DNA from 3 places in the Weizmannia sp. FSL W8-1119 genome. Region 3 is predicted to be linked to each of the others. Evidence: predicted binding sites of a transcription regulator. Region 3 holds the regulator's gene; each other region holds the start of a gene.
What was found. The regulator LexA, encoded in region 3, represses DNA repair genes until DNA is damaged. The targets are predictions, from matches to a motif close to CGAACATATGTTCG.
Positions count from the first base shown of each region.

Region 1: the regulator LexA is predicted to act here: its motif matches at 1,561-1,574, upstream of NSQ19_RS08055 (DNA polymerase IV).
Region 2: the regulator LexA is predicted to act here: its motif matches at 2,255-2,268, upstream of recA (recombinase RecA).

Region 1 covers NZ_JBBOZL010000001.1:1,651,078-1,654,456, forward strand. Annotated here, with positions in the region: gene NSQ19_RS08050 (YolD-like family protein) at 1-254, opposite strand, end outside; gene NSQ19_RS08055 (DNA polymerase IV) at 251-1,486, opposite strand; gene NSQ19_RS08060 (SDR family NAD(P)-dependent oxidoreductase) at 1,638-2,435, opposite strand; gene proC (pyrroline-5-carboxylate reductase) at 2,926-3,379, shown strand, end outside.
Region 2 covers NZ_JBBOZL010000001.1:1,251,251-1,254,629, reverse strand. Annotated here, with positions in the region: gene rny (ribonuclease Y) at 1-618, opposite strand, end outside; gene recA (recombinase RecA) at 1,093-2,160, opposite strand; gene NSQ19_RS05975 (competence/damage-inducible protein A) at 2,429-3,379, opposite strand, start outside.
Region 3 covers NZ_JBBOZL010000001.1:1,532,163-1,535,541, forward strand. Annotated here, with positions in the region: gene tkt (transketolase) at 1-438, opposite strand, end outside; gene NSQ19_RS07405 (DUF896 domain-containing protein) at 556-789, opposite strand; gene NSQ19_RS07410 (YneB family resolvase-like protein) at 881-1,534, opposite strand; gene yneA (cell division suppressor protein YneA) at 1,531-1,869, opposite strand; gene lexA (transcriptional repressor LexA) at 2,076-2,696, shown strand; gene glnA (type I glutamate--ammonia ligase) at 2,915-3,379, opposite strand, start outside.

The DNA.
Region 1 (3,379 bases), 120 kb from region 3:
GGCTGGAATTTTGTAATGGTACCGGTGGCTGTAAGAAAATCCCCCGCTTCAAAGAAACGGACCGTAACCGGCACGTGCAGCCGGCAGGCAGATACGAGCATGCGGTTCATCTCTTCAAGCTGCTGCTCATCGAGTTCGGGTTTTGCCTGTTTCTCCTGTTCTTTCTGCCATTTTAAAAGCGCCTGCTTATGCTCGGGCAAAAACATGCGTGACCCTTCCCAAAGTTTGTTGCCGCGCTGCAAGCGGCCGCTCATTTGTAATGCCCTCCTATCTTTTTGGCACGTTCAAGCGCCTGACCGGCCTCAAGCAGCGACACGGCGCGGATGACGGCGCCGGAACCGTATTTCTGCTTGATACGGTCGACCGCATACCCGATCTTTCTTTCCCCCTCCCTGTTTTCAAACAGATCAAGCTGCCGGATAGTATCCCGCGACAGGCGCGACAGCCCGACGCTGATACGGCGGACCGGGTTTTTGTCCCAAAACGAAAGAAACAGCCGGCATGCCGCCCGGTAAACGTCCATTGTCCCGTTTGTCGGTGCCGCAAGCGTCATCTGGCGGTGAAAGCCGGACGGATGTGCATCATCCGCCCCCTGGCAGCCGACCGAAACACAAGCGCCCATGACACCTGAAGTACGCGCCCGGAAACAGACTTCCTCGCAAAGTTCAAGAAGGGCGACTTTGATTTCATGCTCAAAATCGGCGTAGTCGCGCGGCAGTGTCATCGCATGCCCGATCGCTTTCTGCCCGGCGTGCGATTCCCGCAAGACGGGCGACTCATCAATACCGTTTGCCGTCTCCCACAGCACCTGGCCGCCAATCCCCCACCGTTTTTTTAAAACGGCAAGCGGAAAGCAGGCAAGCGCGCCGATTGTATAAATGCCGAGCCGCTTCAGATGCTGCTCCATCCGGCTGCCGACACCGAACATCCTGCCAACCGGCAAAGGCCATAAATGCGTTTTGAGATGATGATGGTCCAGTTCAAAAATGCCGGTTTTGTTTTTCTTTGCAAAATGGTCGCACGCCATTTTCGCCAGCACTTTGTTTGGCCCGATCCCGCAGCGAGCATACACGCCGGTTTCTTCCATGATGTCCCGCTGGATTTGCGCGGCGATCTCGCGCGGCTCCCCGAACAGCCGCCTGCTGCCCGTTACATCCATGAACTGCTCGTCAACTGAATACGGTTCAACCATATCCGTATAGCGGGCAAGAATCGAAGAAATCTGCACCGATACATCGAGATAGCGCTGCATGCGCGGCCGGACGATGACGGCATCCGGGCAGAGCTGCTGCGCTTCCCACAGGCGGAGCGCATTCTTCACGCCGCGCTTTTTCGCGAGCGGGCAGGCAGCGAGCACCACCCCGGACCGGCGCGCCGGATCGCCCGATACAATTACGGGTTTATCCCTGTATGCCGGATGATCGGCTTTTTCCACACTTGCATAAAAAGACTGCATATCGACGAGAAAAATCACACGCTGGCTCATCTTTCAACCCCTCTTACCTTAGAAACTGAACAACCAACACGAACTATAGTTCTTATTCTATTCCTCATTATAAACGAATATACGTTCTTTCGCCAATTGTTTTTTCAGGCAGAGGGGCTATATTTTTCCAAAACGCGCATCACACCGGCTGCTATTTTTTAAAGAAAGCCCGCCGTCCGAGCCTTTCCACAAGCCCGGGGAAAAGCCCATGGATGGCGGCGGATGCATTCATCCATTTTGGCGCATTGATTTCACGCCGGTTTACAAGCATCGTATCTGTAACTTTTTCTGCAAGTTTTTCGGGATCCAGCATCCATTTTTCAATATTTTTCCGGTAAGTGCCGGACCGGTCGGCAATGTCGAAAAAACCGGTTGCAACCGGGCCGGGATGAACGGCTGTCACATAGACGCCGAACCGCGCCATTTCCATGCGGAGGCTATCCGTAAAGCCGCGCACCGCAAACTTGCTCGCCGCATAGACGCTTGATTTCGGGGTCGCCATTTTGGCCGCCTGGGAAGCAATATTGATAATATGGCCGGCGCGGTTTTTTTGCATATGCGGGACAACCGCCTTGGTGCAGGCAATGAGCCCGATGACATTGACATCAAACATCCCCCTGACATCCTCCATGCGGATATCCTGCACTTCATCAAAAACGCCGAAACCGGCATTGTTCACGAGCACATCAATATGGCCGCAGCGGTTATAAATCGTTTCAAAAACAGCAGGAATTTTGCCGTGTTCCGCCACATCACAGCGGACGGCCAGACACGAAACCGGGTAAACTGCTTCGATCTCCGCCTTGATTTTTTCAAGTTTGTCAAGGCTTCTGGCGAGCAGAACAAGGTTAGCCCCGTTTTTGGCGGCGGCAAAGGCGATTTTTTCCCCGAGGCCGCCGGAAGCACCGGTAATCACGACCGTTTTCTTCCGGATCCGTTTATTTGCCATGTTGCCATTTTCTCCCTTCTATCCTGAAAATTTGTGCTTGTCCATTTTTCCTCAGCTGGTGCCGTTTGCCGTGGCATGGATGCCTATTCTGAAAAATGGCGCCGGCTAATTTTCATGCTTACACCCGTCCGGCGTTCATTGCGGCATGCACGCCGGGCACGGATTTTTTATCTGAAAATTCGCGGAATCACCCTTGACAACTCCCCGATTTTTCTTCATAATAAGTAATACCATTTTGATAAGCGATCGGCTGTGACCAGGACCAGTAAGCCGGGCATGATGCAAGAGAGCGGGGTTCTCAGGCTGGAAGACTCCGCCATCCGCTGCCCGTCCGAACCTGCCTGTGAGCTGTTTGGCAAAACCAAACCGGATGAAAACCGTTAACCAAATGAGATGCAGGATGGATTCCTGCAATAAAGGTGGTACCGCGGAACATGCCCTTTCGTCCTTTACGGATGAAGGGGTTTTTGCTTTGAAAGGAGGTATTTGCATGAAAATCTCATTTATTGGCGCCGGGTCCATGGCCGAAGCGATGATCAGCGGCATGCTTGAAAAAAGAATCGTAAAACCTGGGGACATCCACGCCCATAACCGCACGAACAAAAAAAGGCTCCGCACGTTGGAACAGAAATACGGCATCCGGGCTGCAGACGGCCTTAACCAGCTTTTTGAAGGCCCGGACGCGGTCATCTTAGCTGTAAAACCGAAAGACGCCCCGGATGTGCTCGAATCGGTCCGGCCGCTCGTATCCCCGGACACGCTGCTGGTATCGGTAGCGGCCGGCATCACGATTCCGTTTATCGAAAACAAGATTGGCCGGCACATTCCTGTTGCGCGCGCGATGCCGAACACATCGGCGAAAGTCGGGCTGTCGGCAACCGGCATCGCCTTTAACGCCGCCGCGACAAAACAGCACCGGCACCGGGCGTTTGCCATTTTTTCGA
Region 2 (3,379 bases), 280 kb from region 3:
AACATGCTCGGCTGCACACCGCTGAATGGCTAGCGAAAGAATGCTTTTCGCCTTTTTGTCGGCTTCTTCTTTTGCCCTTGTTTCCGCTTCCTTTACCTTAACGGCAATGTCATGGGAAAGCTCGTTTTCCAGTTTTTCAATAATGATGGCTTTCGCCTGTTCGCGATTGAGGCCCGAGATTCTTTCCAGCTCAGACTCCTGCTCGTTAACCATCTCCTCCAATTTGCTTTCCATCTCTTCAATATGTTGTTGTCTCAGGTTTAAAGAATCCTCTTTCTGTTCAAGCATCGATTCACGCTTATCGAGCGATTCATCTTTGCGGTCGAGGTTCTCTTCCTTTTGCAATAAGCGGTTTTCCTGTCTTTGCAATTCATTTCTTCGTTCACGCAATTCCCGTTCCATATCCGTACGAAGTTTATGATTTTCATCCTTCGCTTCAAGCAGGGCTTCTTTTTTCAGGCGGTCAGCTTCGCGTTTTGCTTCATCGACGATCTGATCCGCCGCATTTTTCGCCCCTGCAATTTTTGCTTCATAAATTGATCTCCGGATGAAATAGCCAACAACTACACCGACGATAAGGACAAGCAAAAGGGAGATGATCCATATGAGAGACTCCATCAATCTCACCTCCTCTTGCTATGAACTTCTTCCACGTTAAAAAATGTCGGCTGTTACATTAATCCTTAGGTTTACAGTATACAGCGCCTGGCTTAAAAAGTAAAACGTCGATCCCGGGGCAATCCCCTCCGGTGTATAGGCATGAAAACATCATGCGTTTCGTCCCGGTCCGGCTGAAGACAAGGATGTTCTGTCAGCCGTACGCGGAAAAGCTGCCGGATTAAAAACCGGCTCCCTTCCGGAAACTTCCGGGAGGGTTTGCTTTCCGTACAGGAGAAAGTCGTTTTTAGAAAAATAAAATATACATATTAATTTTAAAGGTGGGAATTTTTATTGTCAAGTGAAGCGGAAAGATTGCCATCGTAATTTGTGTTGATCCCTTTCAGCCATGCAGCTTTTGCGGCGCAAAAAAGCCCGGTGGAAAAGGACGGCAAAAAGCGCCTGGATGCGGTCAGCATTTCAGGCGCTTATAGGTTACTCCAAATTCAATTCTTCCTGTCCTTCCACAGCTTCCTTTTCATCTGCAGCATTTTCGGTTTCATGGGAACCGGCATCTTCCGCCAGGTCGTAATGTTCCCGGATTTTTGCGGCAATCTCGTTTTTCAAATCCGCATTTTCCTTTAAAAACTGTTTCGCATTTTCACGCCCCTGGCCGAGCCGCTCGCCGTTATAAGCATACCAGGCCCCGCTTTTTTGGATGATGTCAAGGTCGCTTCCCATATCGACGATCTCGCCTTCTTTTGAGATCCCTTCTCCGTACATAATATCCACTTCTGCCGTTTTAAACGGAGGCGCTACTTTGTTTTTGACAACCTTGATTTTCGTTTTGTTGCCGACAATGTCGCTCCCTTGTTTGATCTGTTCGGCACGGCGCACTTCAAGGCGTACGGACGAGTAAAACTTGAGCGCGCGTCCGCCCGGTGTGACTTCAGGATTGCCGAACATCACGCCGACTTTTTCCCGGATTTGGTTAATGAAAATCGCAATCGTGTTTGATTTGTTGATCGCACCCGATAATTTCCGCAGCGCCTGGGACATTAGCCGTGCCTGGAGGCCGACATGGGAATCGCCCATTTCTCCTTCAATTTCCGCTCGCGGCACAAGCGCAGCAACAGAGTCAACGACAATAATGTCCACTGCGCCGCTGCGGACGAGCGCTTCTGCAATTTCCAGCGCCTGTTCGCCCGTATCCGGCTGGGACAGGAGCAGTTCATCAATGTTGACACCGAGCTTTTGGGCATAAACCGGGTCAAGTGCGTGTTCCGCATCAATAAAGGCAGCCTGTCCGCCCTGTGCCTGGACTTCCGCAATCGCATGCAGGGCAACCGTTGTTTTACCGGAACTTTCAGGGCCGTATATTTCAATGACGCGGCCGCGTGGGTAGCCGCCGACACCAAGGGCAATATCAAGCGCAAGCGAACCGGTCGGGATCGTGGAGACAACCCGGTCGGTCTGCTCGCCCAGCCGCATAATGGAACCCTTGCCAAATTGCTTTTCTATTTGTTTCAGAGCCTGGTCTAAGGCTTGTTGACGATCATTCACAAAATTTCCTCCTTTTATTCATCACGGACTCTTGAAAGCAATAAATCTATATCTATACTATACCCGTTTTTTCCGTGTTTGCCAAGCAAAATGTCGAACGCCTATTCGTCTCTTTTTTGCAAAAATCCGGCAAAAAAATGGGGTTTTTCCCCTGCAAAAATGGAAATTTCCCCGGCAAAAAGGGCCGAAAATTGAATTTTTGGCAAACAAATTTTTTCCGTAAAAAGGCCGCTTCCGCCATTTGCAATGAGCAGAAGCGGCTTTCGGACTAAAGCAGTTTCAGCAAATGCCAGCAGCCGTATTTCACCGATCTCGTGCGGACGTTGTTCCGGGATCCGGAAAGTTCCAACAGATAGGCGGCCGTTTCTTTCCCTTTTATGGCAATGCCGATCCACACGGTTCCCGGCGGATGGCCTTCAAGGGAGTCCGGGCCGGCCACACCTGTAAAACTGATGCCAATGTCGGCATCCATGATGCTGCGGATATTTTCCGCCAGTTCTTTTGCACACTGGCTGCTGACGGCGCCGTACTTGTCAAGTGTTTCTTTTTTCACTTTGGCAAGCTTCATCTTCGCTTCGTTCGAATAGACAACAACGCCGCCTTTCAGCATCGTGCTGACACCCTGGATGGACGCCATTTCCGCTGCAAATTTGCCGGCAGTCAGGCTTTCCGCGCAGGCCAGCGTCAGCTGTTTTTCTGAAAGTTTTTCAATCAGGGCCTCCATTAACGTCGTATCGTTATAACCGTAAAAATACGATCCGGCAATTTGCAGAATCTCTTTTTCCACTTGATCGATCATTTGGTTCGCCGTTGCCACCGACTGGTGTTTCGCCGTAATCCTGAGTGTCACTTCCCCTTCTTTCGCAAGCGGAGCAACAGTCGGATTGCTCTGGGTTTCCAATATTTGGCGGATTTCTGTTTCCAGTTGGGATTCGCCGATCCCGAAGAAACGGAGAACGCGCGATTCGATTTTTTCGATCGTTTCCAGTTCATCCTGGATCGCGGGACTGGCATAATGGATAAACATCGGTTCCAGTTCATGCGGCGGGCCGGGGAGCAGCATGTAATAGTGGTTTCGGCTTTTGGCCAGCATGCCCGGCGCCATGCCGTGGTCATTCGGAAACACTTTCGAGCCTTCAATGACAAGCGCCTGCTTTTTGTTGTTTTCCGTCATTTTTCGTTTTGTACGGATAAAAAACTGTTCGATGGAACGCATGGC
Region 3 (3,379 bases):
GACGGGGAAATTTTCTTTGTTGTATACAGCCGCCAGATGCCGTTCTGCCATCGCCATCCCGACTGACATGGCAATCCCCTGCCCGAGCGGACCGGTCGTTGCTTCCACGCCTTCCGTATGCCCGTATTCCGGATGCCCCGGGGTTTTGCTGCCGTATTGCCGGAAATTTTTAATATCATCCATGCTTAATGCATAGCCGGATAAATGGAGCAGGCTATAAAGCAGCATGGAACCATGCCCTGCGGATAATACGAAACGGTCCCGGTTAAACCAGTGCGGGTTTTCCGGGTTTTGGTTCATAAATCTTGTCCAGAGGGTGTATGCCATTGGCGCAGCCCCCATCGGAAGCCCCGGATGGCCGGATTTTGCTTTTTCAATGGCGTCAATGGACAAAGTCCGGATTGTTGTGACTGCCAGTTCGTCCGTTTTATCAAACATCTGCTAACATCCTTTCTTCATGGGTTACAATTTTATATTAAGGCAAGTGAAACCCATAACACAACTCTTTTACCATTTTGTATGGATTTTGTAAGAAAGAAGCAGGATGGCGCCCCTTTAGTGCAGCTTTCTTTTTGTTTGGATTTGCTTTATTTTTTCCGGGGTAACGTCCTGGCCTTCGGGGTCAAGCACACGGACATTTTCAATCGTTTTTCTGAATGAAGAGCGGAACGCCTGCAAATACTCGCTTCGCAACTTTGACTGTTCTTTTGCTTCCTCACCTGTCAGGCCGCCGGTTTTCGCTTTTTTCGCCAATTCGTTTATTCTTGCCATTTTTTCCTTTGAAAGCATATTTTCTCTCCTTTAATCCGTGATTGATGCCATCTTACTAAAATATAGGCCCGCCTGCAAAGAAAGCGCACCGGCGAAACCGGTTTTTGTACTATTGATCATGCCCCGTTTCCTCCATATATTCCCTGTAACGCCGGTGGACGGTTGCTTTTGAAACTTGATAGCCAAAACCGCGCATTGTCGCAGCAATCTCCTGAAAAGTCAGGCCGTTGTCCCGCAGGCGGATAATTTCTTCAACCGGCACTTCCTTCCTCTCCCTGCCGTCCGGATTCCGCTTTCCTTTTAAATTTTTCTCCGGGCGGTAGCCGTTTCTGACAGCGCGTTCCATCCCCCTTTTGATTTTTAAGTTATGCAGCTTTCGCTGGTACTCTTCAACCATGCTGACAATTTTCAACACCATTGAATCGGATTCCGAAAGTTCGAGTTCACCGTTTTGTGCATAACAATATACTTTGACCCCTTTTTTATATAAAAAATGGAGCAGTGCAATTTTTGCATTTCCTCTTCCAATCCGTGTTTCATCCTGCACCAGTACGGCGTCAACCTTTTCATTTCCAATGATATCAAGAAGTTCAAGGATGCCGGGCCTGTCCAGGTCGTAGCCGCTTGCCCGGTCGCAGATCACCCCGGCCACTTGAAAACCGCGGGAATCCGAAAGCTTCTCCAGCTCTTCCCGCTGCCTCGCCAAAGAAGTTTCCTGGCTTTCTTTTTCCGTGCTTACTCTGCAATATAAAACAACTTTCATTTTTTCGTCTCCCATTGTGATTTCATCGCAAGTTCCCTTTTATCATCCCTGATTTCATTTTTTTCTACCGGAATGACAATTTTTTCGCCGGCTTTGATCATGTTGCCGTTAATCCCATTATGGCGCTCAACCCAGCTGATAAATGCTTCCCTCGACATTTTGCCCTGTTCTGCATACTGACCGGCGATATTCCAAAGCGTCTCGCCCTCTGTAACGCTGATTTTGATATAGTGTGGGGATGGATCCCGCAGACTTCCAATCATGAAAAATCCGAAAACAAGCGCAACCCCTGCTAAAATCATAACATAGTTATACTTTTTCCATAATCGTGACATCTCCATCTTCCTCCCGCGAATATTCGTTCGTCCAATCACCAGTTCTATTATAAAACGAACGCCTGTTTTTCGTCAACATTTTTTCGAACTTACGTTTGTTTTATCTTCTGCAATGTGATATAATAATAGCAAATAATGGCATTCCTCCCGTTTGCGTCCCCGTACGCAGCGCGGGTGCCAAACAAAACTGCGACGAGGTGGAAATAATGGCAAAACTATCAAAACGGCAACAGGCGATACTTGATTTCATCAAGCATGAAGTCAAAACAAAAGGCTATCCCCCTTCCGTGCGGGAAATCGGCCAGGCAGTCGGGCTTGCTTCCAGTTCAACTGTCCATGGCCATCTCGCAAGGCTTGAAAGCAAAGGGCTGATCAGGCGCGACCCTACAAAGCCGAGAGCGATTGAAATTTTGGACCATGATGAAGAAATACCGGCCCAAAATGTTGTCAATGTGCCTGTTGTCGGAAAAGTAACAGCAGGCATACCGATTACCGCTGTAGAAAATATTGAAGAGTATTTTCCGCTTCCGGAACATCTTGTCCCGTCTGACGAGTCCGTCTACATGCTGGAAATTGAAGGGGACAGCATGGTGGATGCCGGGATTTTAAACGGCGATTATGTGATTGTCCGCTCCCAGCAGACGGCAAACAACGGAGATATCGTGGTCGCTATGACAGATGAAAATGAAGCGACAGTAAAAAGATTTTTCAAGGAAAAAGACTACTTCCGGCTGCAACCTGAAAACCAGACAATGGAACCGATCATATTGAAAAACGTCACCATTCTCGGCGTTGTCATCGGGCTGTACAGGCAAATGGTGCACTGATCAAAAAGAAGCAGTTTCGGCTGCTTCTTTTTTAATAGAGCATATGCGAGTTTGATGGCAAAAATGCCTGTGACACTTGAGGATTTCTGGGCTTCCAATCTATTTTCGAAGGAAAAATCGGGGCAATTAATGGGCATTTTGTTTTTCTGGGCGTTCGACGCAAAAATGCCCGATAAACAAAAACCCCTCAAAGCCTTACGCTTCAAGGGGTTTCTTGCTTAATACATTTCGATATACTGGTCGCGTTCCCATTGGTGGACTTGTGTGCGGAACATATCCCATTCAATTTCCTTAGCTTCAAGGAAGTGTTCGAGAATGTGATCGCCAAGGGCGTCTACCATTACATCATCCGATTTTAAGTTTTCCAGCGCCTGCAGCAGTGTGCCCGGGAGGTCGACAATGCCGGCTTCTTCTCTTTCTTCTTTCGTCATGACATAGATGTTGCGGTCGACCGGTTCCGGCGCCTGCAATTTGTTCGCGATGCCGTCAAGCCCTGCTTTTAACAGGACGGCGAGCGCGAGATACGGATTGGCAGACGGGTCAACGCTGCGCACCTCAACGCGCGTGCTTAAACCGCGGGAAGCCGGAATCCGCATGAGCGGGCTGCGGTTGCGAGCGGACCAGGCAACATAACAAGGCGCTTCATAACCCGGCACAAGCCGTTTATAGGAGTTCACCGTCGG